DNA from 2 places in the Marinicrinis sediminis genome. Region 1 is predicted to be linked to the other one. Evidence: riboswitches for the same ligand, from Rfam matches in the RefSeq annotation. Region 1 holds a riboswitch; the other holds the start of a gene.
What was found. A riboswitch is a leader RNA that binds a small molecule or an ion and turns the genes downstream of it on or off. The one in region 1 is predicted to bind thiamine pyrophosphate.

Region 1 (6,024 bases):
ATCGGGTTTGCGCCCGGATTCCCTTATTTGCAGGGAATGGACGAACGGATCGCAGTTCCCAGACGCGCCGAGCCTCGTATTCAGGTGGAGAAGGGAAGTGTGGGCATTGGCGGCGTCCAGACAGGTGTGTATCCACTCACCCTTCCAGGCGGATGGCAACTGATTGGGCGAACCCCCATGTCGCTCTTCGATCCTCATCGCGATCAGCCTTCCTATCTGCAACCGGGGGATCGCGTCAGGTTCGAACCGATCTCGAAAGTGGATTATGAGCGTTATCGTGAATAGGGACGTCTGCCCAGACGGCCCTGTTTGACGGTTGCAGGAAATGGCGAACAAGGAGGTGATGCCCTGTGGAACAGCAAGGGGGAAGGGAACCAGTTGAGCCTGTCCGTCAGAACGGGACGGACCGTGAAGAAGAGGTCAGTCAGCGTATTGGAATGAAAGTGAAGAAGCCCGGAGTCTATACGACCTTGCAGGATCAGGGACGAATCGGACACCGGCATCTGGGTGTGCCGGTCAGCGGTGTGATGGATCGCTGGTCGAGCCGAGTCGCTAATCGATTGCTGGGCAATGAAGATGAGGCAGCCGTGCTGGAGATGACCTGGGTCGGTCCCACGCTCGACATTCAGCAAGGGATGTGGATCAGTATTTGCGGAGGTGCCTGTTCGGTTCAGGCCAATCAACAGGAAATTCCCATGTGGCGACCTGTCTATCTCCCGGCCGGCACGGTACTGAGCATCGGCAGTTTCAGAAAAGGATGCAGGGCCTATCTGGCGGTACAGGGTGGGTTCGAAGCCGAGATTGTGCTGGGCAGTCGCAGTACGTATGTACGCGGAGGATTCGGTGGGATCGGGGGCAGAACGCTACGGGCAGGAGATGAACTGGTCATCCGCCCGTCGGCTGCCTTGAACGCAGAGCAGCCGCAGAACCCGCCATGCATCGGGAGACGAGCAATCCGAACGGATAGGCTGTACCGTCCGTCATGGCGCGTCCCCATTCTGGATTGGAAGGAGCCTGAACCGGTCATTCGGGTCATGGAGGGACGGGAGATCGATTCATTTCCCAAGCGCAGCAGAGAGAAGCTGAAGTCAACCGACTTTCGAATTTTGCCGCAGTCGGATCGGATGGGCTACCGGCTAGAGGGCAGTCCGCTACACCCGTTGGCTTCGTTTCAGATGAAGACAGAACCGGTGACAGTCGGGACGGTTCAGGTGCCGCCAAACGGGCAGCCTGTCATTTTGATGGCGGACGGTCAGGCGACTGGCGGGTATCCGCGCATCGCCCAGGTGGCCTCGGTGGATGTGCCGGTTTTGGCGCAGCTGCCCCCAGGCACATCCATTCGTTTTGCCTGGGTCTCGGTCACAGAGGCGGAGCAGTTATGGCTGCAAAGGGAAGCAGAACTGGAAGCACTCACCCGAGCCTTGGCGCTCAAGGGGAGGCTTGGGGATAAAGATTGCAGCCGTCTTTTCTGACTGGCTGATAGCCTTTCTCCTTAATCGCTCTGCAAACCTGGGCCACCGTTCGGGTATCGGAGATTTCAAATTGCCCCGGTGTTTCTGAAGCCAGCGCATAACCCCCAACAGCGGTGGAAGAGGCGGCAGACATTTTCGTGACACCAAGTGGCAGCAACTGATCGCGAAGCGCTGCCCGTTCCCTGGTGGAGAGGGTGATGCCAGAGGCAGGCATGAAGAGTCGATAAGCGAGCATGATCTGGGTGAGCAGGCGATCATCAACAGGATGGGCAGGTTGAAAAGAGCCGAGGTGAGGGCGAATTCTAGGAAAAGCCATCTGTATGGCCGTTTCTAAATAACGAGACTGCAGCGTCCGGGCATGCAGGCCGGCTGTAAAGGCTTCGGTTCGTGCATCACCCAAACCGAGAAGGGCACCGATGGTGACCGAAGGGATGCCTGCGGAACACGCTCTTTCCGGTGTATCGATTCGCGTGCGATAGTGTCGCTTGGGCCCTTTCAGGTGCAGCTTGGCATAGAGGTGTGGATCATATACCTCCTGATACACGGTCAAGCCCTCGACCCCGCATTTTGCCAATGCTTCATATTCAGCGGTTTGCAGCGGCTGTACCTCCAGGGAGACGGAAGGGAACCAGGTGGACAATGCGCGCACACAGCGCTGGAAGTAGGCGGCAGAAGCCTGCAAGGGAGACTCACCGCTCAGCAGCAGAACATGGCGCAATCCGGCCTGATGCAACAAAGCGGCTTCTTTTTCGAGCTGTTGCGGCTCCAGTTGTTTTCTGGGGAAATCATGGACGACACTGAAACTGCAATACGTACAATGATTGACACAATGATCGGACACATAGAGTGGAGCATATAGCAAGATGGCGCGACCAAAGTGCTGAATCGTCAGCTGGTGCGCCTTTTGGGCCATCGGCTCCAGGTAAGGCTCTGCGGCTGGAGAGAGCAGAGCCAGATAGTCCTGCTCGTCCAGATGGGACTTCAGCAGCGCTTTCTCGACATCGCGTGCATGCATGTTAGCCATGATCGTGCTGAGTGGCCTGGACTGGAGGGCAGTGCAGGTTTCATAGAAGCCCATGGATGAATCAGCTCCTTTCACCTAGAAATCCTGTCAGGGGAGAAGAAGCTTGGGCTTGAGCAGATGCGGATACCGGACCGAGCCCGGCGAGATGGGCTTTGCGTCCGGCCTGTACGGCGAGATGAAAAGCCTCTGCCATGAGGACGGGATGCCGGGCGGTGGCAATGGCAGTATTGACCAGTACCGCTGCTGCTCCCATTTCCATTGCCAGTCCAGCATCAGACGGTCTTCCGATGCCTGCATCGACAATAACGGGAAGGCGAGCCTCCATGATCATGATCTGAATCAGTTCTTTCATTTGCAAGCCCCGATTGGAACCGATCGGAGCGCCGAGCGGCATTACAGCTGCGGCCCCTGCCTCTTCCAGTTGCCTCGCTGCCATCAGATCGGGCGACATATAGGGAAGCACAATGAAGCCTTCCTTCACTAATCTTTCTGAAGCCCGAATCGTTTCCAGATTGTCCGGGAGCAAATATTTCTGATCACGAATCACCTCGATTTTGACCCAGTTGCCCATCCCGGCTGCCTGTGCCAGTCTGGCTATGCGAACGGCTTCTTCCGCATTTCGGGCACCGGAGGTGTTGGGCAGCAAGATGGTGTTATCCGGCAGATGATGCAGGATCGAATCCTCCGTTTCTGACCATTCGGCTCGTCGCACGGCGACGGTGATGACCTGTGATTGCGCAGCCTGCAAGGTGTCTTTCATCGTTTGCATATGGCCGTATTTGCCGGTGCCAAGCCATAGACGATTCGTGATCGGTGTGTCGCCGATGAGTAGGGTATCGCGCGTATCCATCATGGTATTTTCATCCTTTCCAAGGAAAATGGGACACAAAAAACAGCTTACCGGCGCGGGCAAGCTGGGAGCGGTCACGGTCGGGTCTCGGACGAACAGACAGCACGTCACGATGAACGGAGTGAAACAGATCGGGACAGCTTTCCTACGCTGGTACGAACCAGATCAGGTACAAGGGTTGGATACTTCCTCTCAGCCGTCGGCAAAGCGCCGGGCACCCCTAGCTGTATCGTTGTCATATGTAACGCAATCGTACTATGCCAGACAGTGGGAAGCAAGATCATTTGCGAGTTGTTGACAAACTGTCAGAGGTAAGTGAGAACGGGATCACAATGAGGATAAACGGGGATAGATGGGAAGAAACGAGGATAAGTGGATATAAATCGGGACAGATCAGGAGAGAGAGGGTAATAGACAGAGACTGAAAGGGACAGAAAGGGACAGATGGGGATAGAAAGGAATAATCGAAACGGTTAAAGAATCAAGTCGATGTCATGTATGACGATTATCCAGAGAGGAAAGAAAAGGAGGAGGAGGATTCATGCGATTGAACATCGATCTGAACTGCGATTTGGGCGAGAGTTTTGGCGTTTATCAGATGGGTCAGGATGCAGACATATTGCCGTGGATCACGTCCGCGAATATCGCCTGTGCCTTTCATGCCGGTGATCCTTCTGTGATGAAGCGCACGGTGAAAGCGTGTGTCCAGCATGAGATTCATATCGGTGCGCATCCCGGCCTGCCTGATCTGCAAGGCTTCGGACGGCGGGAAATGCAGGTTACGGCAGAGGAAGTCTATGACATGATCGTGTATCAAGTCGGGGCCTTGCGGGCGTTTGTGCAGATTGAAGGGGCGCGCCTTCATCATGTGAAGCCGCACGGGGCGCTCTACAATATGGCAGCCAGACAGCCGGAGCTAGCAGCGGCGGTGGCAGCGGCTGTCTATGATGTGGATCGGGAACTTGTGCTGTATGGACTGGCCGGTAGTGAGTTGATCGAACAGGGAAGGAAGCGGGGTCTGCGGGTAGCTCGCGAAATATTCGCAGATCGCATGTATGAAGACGATGGCGCCTTGACGCCAAGATCGCTGCCGGGGGCCGTGATTCATGATGCCCAGCAGGCCATTTCACAGGTGATGTCCATTCTGGAACGGAAGGAAGTCATGAGCAGAAGAGGCCTTGTGGTGCCACTTGAAGCGGATACAGTCTGTGTGCATGGAGATAATGAGCAGGCATTGGTCTTTGTGCAGGGACTGCACCAAGGCTTGACAGAAGCGGGATTGCTGGTTAAAGGGGAGAAGTAGACTGTGGCTACTTGGCAAGATTCCGTCGTATCGGTTTTCGTATATGGAACGCTCCTTCAGGGCGAATGCAATCATCACCTGGTCAATACTCATCTACGGGCGTTGGAAGCAGGACAGATATACGGTACGCTCGTGCATCTCGGTCCCTATCCCGGTCTGTTGCTGTTGGACGAGGAGAAGGTTATGCAATCGCGGCAGGCAGCCAAGGTCTCTGAGTTCAAGCAGACCTCTCAGGAGACTTCTCTGGCGGCTCAGACGGCTCAGAATTCGCAAGCAAGGCGGATCTCCCAGCAGACGCCGACCTTACAAAAAGCGCGGACCTTACACGCTTCGTCAGCCAAAGGGATTGTGCATGGTGAATGGTTGACGTTAAATAAAGAAGCGTTGTCTGTGCTGGATGCATTGGAGGACTATTTTGGGCCAGCGCATCCAGATAATGAATACGACCGTGTCTGGATTCAGGATGTCAGCCGTGCAAGGGAGGGCTGGGTGTATGTGTGGAGAGCGCATAGACATGCTCCGTTGATTCCAAGCGGGTCATGGCGCAGGCGATCGACAGCCCATTCCTGATTGTGCAGCGATTGATAAATAAGAAAAGAAAGAGGGATGGTTATGAAGAGAGCGATTCTGGCCGGAGCGAGTGGTTTGGTAGGCGGACATTTGCTGGAACTGATGCTGGCTGACAATCGTTATGATGAAGTTGTATTGCTTGGAAGAAGAGAGCTACCCCTGCAACATTCGAAGCTGGTCCAGCGAAAGGTGGATTTTGAAAAGCTTCATGAGCTGGAGATATCCTTCGCACAGGCTGATGTTTACTGTACGCTTGGCACAACGATCAAGAAAGCAGGGTCTCAGGATGCATTTCGCCAGGTAGATTATGTGTACCCCTACGCGCTAGCTCAAAAAGCGAAGGAAGAGGAAGCCAGTCAATTTCTCATCATTACGGCACTGGGCGCAAATGCCAGCTCCGGTGTGTTTTACAATCGGGTGAAAGGCGAGCTGGAGAAAGCTCTTCAGCAGATGAAGCTTCGTTCGCTGCATATTTTCAGACCTTCTCTGCTTCTTGGAGACCGAAAGGAATTCCGACTGGGTGAGCGTGCGGGTGCCGTCATCGGTAAGGGCATTTCCTTTGCCATGACTGGCAAACTGAGACGATACAGACCGATTCAGGCCATGACTGTCGCCTGTGCGATGTACAATGTAGCTACAACCGAATCGATGGGGATGCGCGCGTATGAATCGGATGAGATTGAGAAGTTGGGAAAAACAGGTCGAGAGCTTGTCTGACTGGTCATTCAGTCCCCTTTGTAGTAAGGTTGACAGGAAAACGAATAATCTACGGGGAAGAGGTGACTCGAATGCTGTTGGTCAGATT
Region 2 (6,024 bases), on a different contig from region 1:
CCAGCACCGATCGCCAGGGCAGCAAAGCGGGCTGCTGAGGCATATAGCTGATATGACCGCTCTTGCCAGTGGAGGCCTCTCCTTGAATCATTACCTCGCCCGTGACGGGACGAATCAATCCGCCGATGATTTGAAAGAGCGTACTTTTTCCGCAGCCGGAAGGACCGAGCAGGGTAATGAATTCACCCTTCTGAATGTGAAGTTGAATGTCTTGCAGTACAGGTGTGTTTTCCCGATCCATTTGAAATTGATGGGAGAGCTGCCCGATGCGTAAGAGGGCATGGGAGTCAGATTCAGTCATCGGAGTTCACTTCCTTTATAAGTCGTCGGACGAAGAGGCTATACATTCGGCTCAGAATGCTTCCATTTCAGCGTGACCGCTTCGATTCCCTTGATCAGGCTAATCATCAGCAGGCTGAGCAATACAATAATGAAGAAACAGACAAACACACGATCGACCTGAAAGCCCGACTGGGAGATTTTCATGTAGGCGGCGATTCCCTGCTGTCTGCCTGCTGCAGACCATTCAGCAAATACGGCGCCCATTACACTGTACGTAGAAGAGATTTTAAGTCCGGAGAAGAGACTGGGCAGACCGTATGGGAATTCGAGCTTGGTGAAGAATTGCCAGCGACTGGCGCCAGACATGCGCATATACGACAGCATCATGCGATCCGTTTGGGCAAATCCGCTCAGGCCGGAAATCGCGACCGGAAAAAAACAGACCAGCGTAATAATAATGAGATGGGGTGCCTGATTGAATCCGAACCAGATGGCCAGCAGCGGGGCCAGCGCGATGATGGGAATATTCTGCGATACAATCAGGTACGGGTATAGCAGCCGATGGGTAAACGGAATCAGATGCATCAGCACCGCGGTCGTGATGCCGATCCCTGAGCCAATGGCAAACCCGATCAGCACCCGCTTCACAGTGTTTCCTGTCTTCTCCATGAGCGTGCCAAAATCCTGAACAAATGTGACCCCGATTTCACTGGGCATAGGCAGTATATAGGAAGGAACAGAAATCCAGTCGAGCCGAATGCCCCATTCCCAGCACATAAGGAGAAGGATGGCCGCTGTGCATGCTGGCCATCCTTTTTGCAATCCCTTTTTCCATTTCTTCATCGATATTTCTCCGTCAGCACATCCATGGATGCTCCTTCAGGATTGTAATAAATCTTGACCTGGGAAATCACGTTCGGCGATCCCATTTCAATCATCGCTTCGTTCATGCGCTGGATAATGTTCATACAATCTGAAAGCTCACCTTCCATCGTCGTTTCCAGCGGGTGGACTTCATATTTAATACCGGACTGATGGATGATTTCGATCGCTCTGTCTACATAGGGGATGACATCCTCGCCATCCTTCGTTTTCGGGATAATCTGAATACTTACAAGTGCGTTAGCCATGGTGACATGCTCCTCTCGTTATTCACCCTGTGCAGGCAAAAAGTCGTTGGTATACGCTTTGCTGATATCCATCGGCTTTTCCAGCAGTTCATTGTCTAGCATCCACTGAGTATAGTTGTTCCAAACGGATTCTTTCTGTTCACCCCAGCGCGGTGCGTCCGCCTGGTATTGATCTGCGAGCCACTCTTGACTGGCTTTGACAAGCTCTGCGTTCAGCTCAGGTTCAGCTTCAATCAGAATCTCAGCGGCTTTGTCCGGTTCACGCATGGCGAACTCATAGCCTTCGGTTGTTGCGTTCATGAAAGATTGGACCAGTTCAGGTTGCTCGGCAATGAGATTTTCGTTGGTGATCAGCACTGGCGTATAATAATCCAGTTCTTCTGCATAGTCCTGCAAATAAATCATGTCAATGGATTTGCCGCGAAGTTCGGCCTCAATGCCCGTCCAAGCATAGAAAATCCATGCAAAATCAATATCGCGCTCCGTGGCAGCGAAAAAGTCGCTGTCGCCAAGTGAAATGAAATCTACCTTGCTTACATCCGCACCTTCTGTGCGCATGAGGGAATCCATTACCTGTTCTTCAACTGGACTGCCCCAGCCTCCGTAGGTTTTGCCTTCAAAGTCTTTTGGTGATTTGATATTTTTCTCTACCGGAGCGGCAAAGCCGGAAGTGTTGTGCTGAATAACAGCGGCAATCGATACGATTGGCAGCTCGCTTCCTGTCCGTGCATAGGTGACTTCCTCCTGGTAGCTGACACCGAAATCTGCCTGACCGGCCGCTACAAGATTCGCAGCACCAGCATCGCCAGGCTGGATGATCTCAACCTCGAGTCCGGCTTCTTCATAATATTCATTCGCTTGCGCGACATAGAGACCGGTATGATTCGTATTCGGTGTCCAGTCGAGGACAACGGTTACCTTTTGTTTCTCTTTCTTCTCATTTGAATCTGTGGCGGAGTCAGTGTTTTCTTCATCGTTATGGCCATTAGCCGCGGCCTCGTTCTGGTTCTCAGACTGCGTATTGGTTGCCTCTCCATTCTCGTTGTTGCCTTGTCCGCATGCGGCGAGCAGGGACAGCATCAGGACCGCAATCAGCATTAGAATACCGGATCGTTTTGTCATCATGTTCATTAGTTGAATTCTCTCCTTTATCTATATAGGTATGCATACATAAAATCTTGACACGAAAAACACATAGATCACCATACAAAAAAGACGCCTCCCGCAGGAAGCGCCTCACGATTGTGTTTGAAAACAGTCATGATTAATAACAGGCTTCGCTCCCTACGCTGGCATTACCCAGATCAGGTGAAGGGTATGTGTCTTAAAGGGACACGATTCTCAGCCGGCCAATTCCAGCACCCCCGCATGTATCGTATATGGTGATATGCACCTTTTGAAGATTTCGTTACCATTATATCGACAAAATCAGCGGATGTCTACCAGTCGTCACGTTTCGTTCTCAGTTCATGTGAGTCAGCTCACAGTGTTTCCCGGCCTGGAGGATTACAATTAACAAAGTTTCGGATGTTCATATCATAAAATGAAATGACAAATCGTGATCAAGGTGCAGCAGTAAGGGAAAGACCTCCCATACTTTGTGAAAGTTTTCACAAAAAAGACACACAATCACGCGTTTGCGTTCAGGCGTTGTGACAATTGTCATAGTGAGTCCATCGAAAAAAAACTAAGATAGAGTCATAAAGAACACGCACCATGATGTGAGCGTTCGATTATCCAATAGGAGGCGGAGAACATGAATGTGACAGAGAAAAAAGCAAACGAGCAACAAACAGCTCAGAAGCAAGTCGATGTGTTGATGAATAATGCAAAGAAGGCCCTGGAAGAATTCATGAAGCTGGATCAGGAGCAGGTTGACGAGATCGTCAAACAAATGGCGCTCGCAGGTCTTGATCGTCACATGGAACTGGCCAAAATGGCTGTTACCGAAACGGGTCGCGGCGTTTATGAAGACAAGATCACCAAAAACATCTTTGCTACAGAATATATTTACCACAGCATTAAATATGACAAAACCGTTGGCGTCATTGCTGACAATCCATATGAGAACTACAAGCAGGTTGCGGAGCCAGTTGGGATCGTTGCAGGGGTAACGCCGGTAACGAACCCGACATCGACCACGATGTTTAAATCCCTGATCTCTGCAAAAACAAGAAACCCGATTATCTTTGCTTTCCATCCATCTGCTCAAAAATGTAGCGCTGAAGCCGCAAAAACGGTTTATGAAGCAGCAGTGAAAGCAGGAGCGCCAGAACATATCATTCAATGGGTAGAGGTTCCTTCCCTGGAAGCGACGCAATACTTGATGAATCATGCCGATACTGCACTGGTTCTGGCAACAGGTGGATCAGGCATGGTGAAATCCGCATACAGCACAGGTAAGCCGGCTCTCGGTGTTGGTCCTGGTAACGTACCATGCTTCATTGAAAAGACAGCCAACATTGAACAGGCTACAACCGATCTGGTACTGTCCAAAACGTTTGACAACGGGATGATCTGTGCATCTGAGCAGGCAGTCATTCTGGAAGAGCCAATTTACAATCAGGCGAAGAAATTGCTGCAAGAGCATGGCTGCTACTTCCTGAACAAAGAGGAAACAGAAAAAGTAAGCGGTCTGGTTATCAAGAAAGATTCCTGTGCCGTCAATGGCGTGATTGTGGGTCAGCCGGCGCATAAAATCGCAGAAATGGCTGGCGTAAAGGTTCCGGAAACGACAAAAGTGCTAATTGCGGAATTGCAGGGCGTGGGTGAGAAATTCCCGTTGTCTGCAGAGAAACTGAGCCCGGTACTGGCTTGCTATAAAGTGAAGACCGCAGAGCAGGGAATCGAGCGGGCCGCTGAAATCGTACAGTTTGGCGGAATGGGTCACTCTTCGGTTATCCACTCCAACGATCAGGCTGTCATCGATGCCTTCTCCAAGCGTCTGCAAACTGGACGTATTATCATTAACTCCCCGTCTACGCACGGTGCAATTGGTGACATCTACAACACGAACTTGCCTTCCCTGACACTGGGCTGCGGTTCTTATGGTCACAATTCCACAACATCCAACGTAACGGCGGTGAATCTCATTAACGTGAAACGCGTAGCGTATCGTACAGTGAACATGCAATGGTTCAAAATTCCGAACAAAGTCTACTTTGAAAAAGGATCTACCCAATATCTCGCCAAAATGCCGGACATCACTCGTGTCATGATCGTAACCGATCCGATGATGGTAAAACTGGGCTATGTAGAGAGAGTCGAATACTATCTGCGCAAGCGTCAGAATCCAGTTGCGATTGAAGTCTTCAGCGATGTAGAGCCGGATCCATCTGTGACGACCGTGGAACGCGGAACCGAAATGATGCGCCAGTTCCAGCCGGATTGCATTATCACCATTGGTGGCGGATCTCCGATGGATGCTGCGAAAGCCATGTGGTTGTTCTATGAATATCCGGATACCAACTTCCAAGACCTGAAGCAAAAGTTCCTGGATATCCGTAAACGGGTATACAAATATCCGCGACTCGGACAAAAAGCGAAATTCGTTGCGATTCCAACGACTTCCGGTACAGGTTCCGAAGTGACTTCCTTCGCTGTTATTACAGACAAAACCGTTGGAAACACCAAGTATCCGCTGGCTGACTATGAGTTGACACCAGATGTGGCAATCATCGATCCGGATTACGTATTGAGCTTGCCACAGCGTGCAGTAGCTGATACCGGTATGGACGTATTGACCCATGCCATTGAAGCTTATGTTTCCGTCATGGCGAATGATTACACCGACGGTTTGGCGATGAAAGCCATCCAGCTCGTATTCGAATATCTCGAAGAATCTTACAAGACAGGCAGCGCGTTGTCCCGTGAGAAAATGCATAATGCTTCCACGATTGCGGGGATGGCCTTCGCCAATGCATTCCTCGGAATCAACCACAGCTTGGCGCATAAATGGGGAGCTGAATACCATACTGCACATGGACGCACCAACGCGATCCTGATGCCGCATGTCATTCGCTATAACTCTTCCAAGCCTACGAAGTTCGCTTCGTTCCCGAAATATGACCATTTCGTGGCCGACAAGCGCTATGCCGAAATCGCTCGCGTTCTTGGACTTCCAGCCAAGACAACCGAAGAAGGGGTTAACAGCCTGATTGATGCGATTCGCAAGCTGAACAAGGCACTGGGTATTGAAGAGAAATTCCAGGATCTTGGATTCGATGCCAAAGAATTTGAAGGAAAAGTCGATTACCTGGCTGACCGTGCATTTGAGGATCAATGTACAACGGCCAACCCAAGATTGCCGCTTGTCACAGAGCTGGCTGATGTGTACCGCAATGCTTTCTATGGAAAGTTTTAATCATCAAGATGCAATAGGTTGACCGGATCAGGCTTTCGGAAACTTTGTTTCCGAAAGCCCCCCTTTTATCAGAAGCGTTATCTAGTTTTGAAACCATAGACAGAACAACAGCAACAGGATGAACAGGAAGAAATCAGTATGAACAAGCTTAGAGAGGGTGCAACGGCCTGAATGGCAGGCTTCCCCGCTCTATCTTGAACCTTGAGTGGAGGTGCTTTTTCATGTCAGTGGTGGAAAGTGAAGTCAAAC

Region 2: it holds a riboswitch for thiamine pyrophosphate, as region 1 does, so the genes downstream of both, ACFSUC_RS03205 (ABC transporter substrate-binding protein) here and ACFSUC_RS06510 (thiazole synthase) in region 1, are expected to answer to the same signal.

What each region holds. Positions count from the first base shown of each region.
Region 1 is NZ_JBHUMM010000010.1:98,112-104,135, forward strand. Features, by position in the region: gene pxpB (5-oxoprolinase subunit PxpB) at 1-285, shown strand, start outside; gene ACFSUC_RS06500 (5-oxoprolinase subunit C family protein) at 351-1,472, shown strand; gene thiH (2-iminoacetate synthase ThiH) at 1,429-2,550, opposite strand; gene ACFSUC_RS06510 (thiazole synthase) at 2,558-3,349, opposite strand; TPP riboswitch at 3,472-3,578, opposite strand; gene ACFSUC_RS06515 (5-oxoprolinase subunit PxpA) at 3,888-4,649, shown strand; gene ACFSUC_RS06520 (gamma-glutamylcyclotransferase family protein) at 4,653-5,219, shown strand; gene ACFSUC_RS06525 (oxidoreductase) at 5,262-5,936, shown strand; gene ACFSUC_RS06530 (hypothetical protein) at 6,008-6,024, shown strand, end outside.
Region 2 is NZ_JBHUMM010000005.1:32,951-38,974, reverse strand. Features, by position in the region: gene ACFSUC_RS03220 (ABC transporter ATP-binding protein) at 1-301, opposite strand, end outside; gene ACFSUC_RS03215 (ABC transporter permease) at 340-1,125, opposite strand; gene ACFSUC_RS03210 (MTH1187 family thiamine-binding protein) at 1,122-1,412, opposite strand; gene ACFSUC_RS03205 (ABC transporter substrate-binding protein) at 1,431-2,537, opposite strand; TPP riboswitch at 2,677-2,788, opposite strand; gene adhE (bifunctional acetaldehyde-CoA/alcohol dehydrogenase) at 3,169-5,775, shown strand; gene pflB (formate C-acetyltransferase) at 5,997-6,024, shown strand, end outside.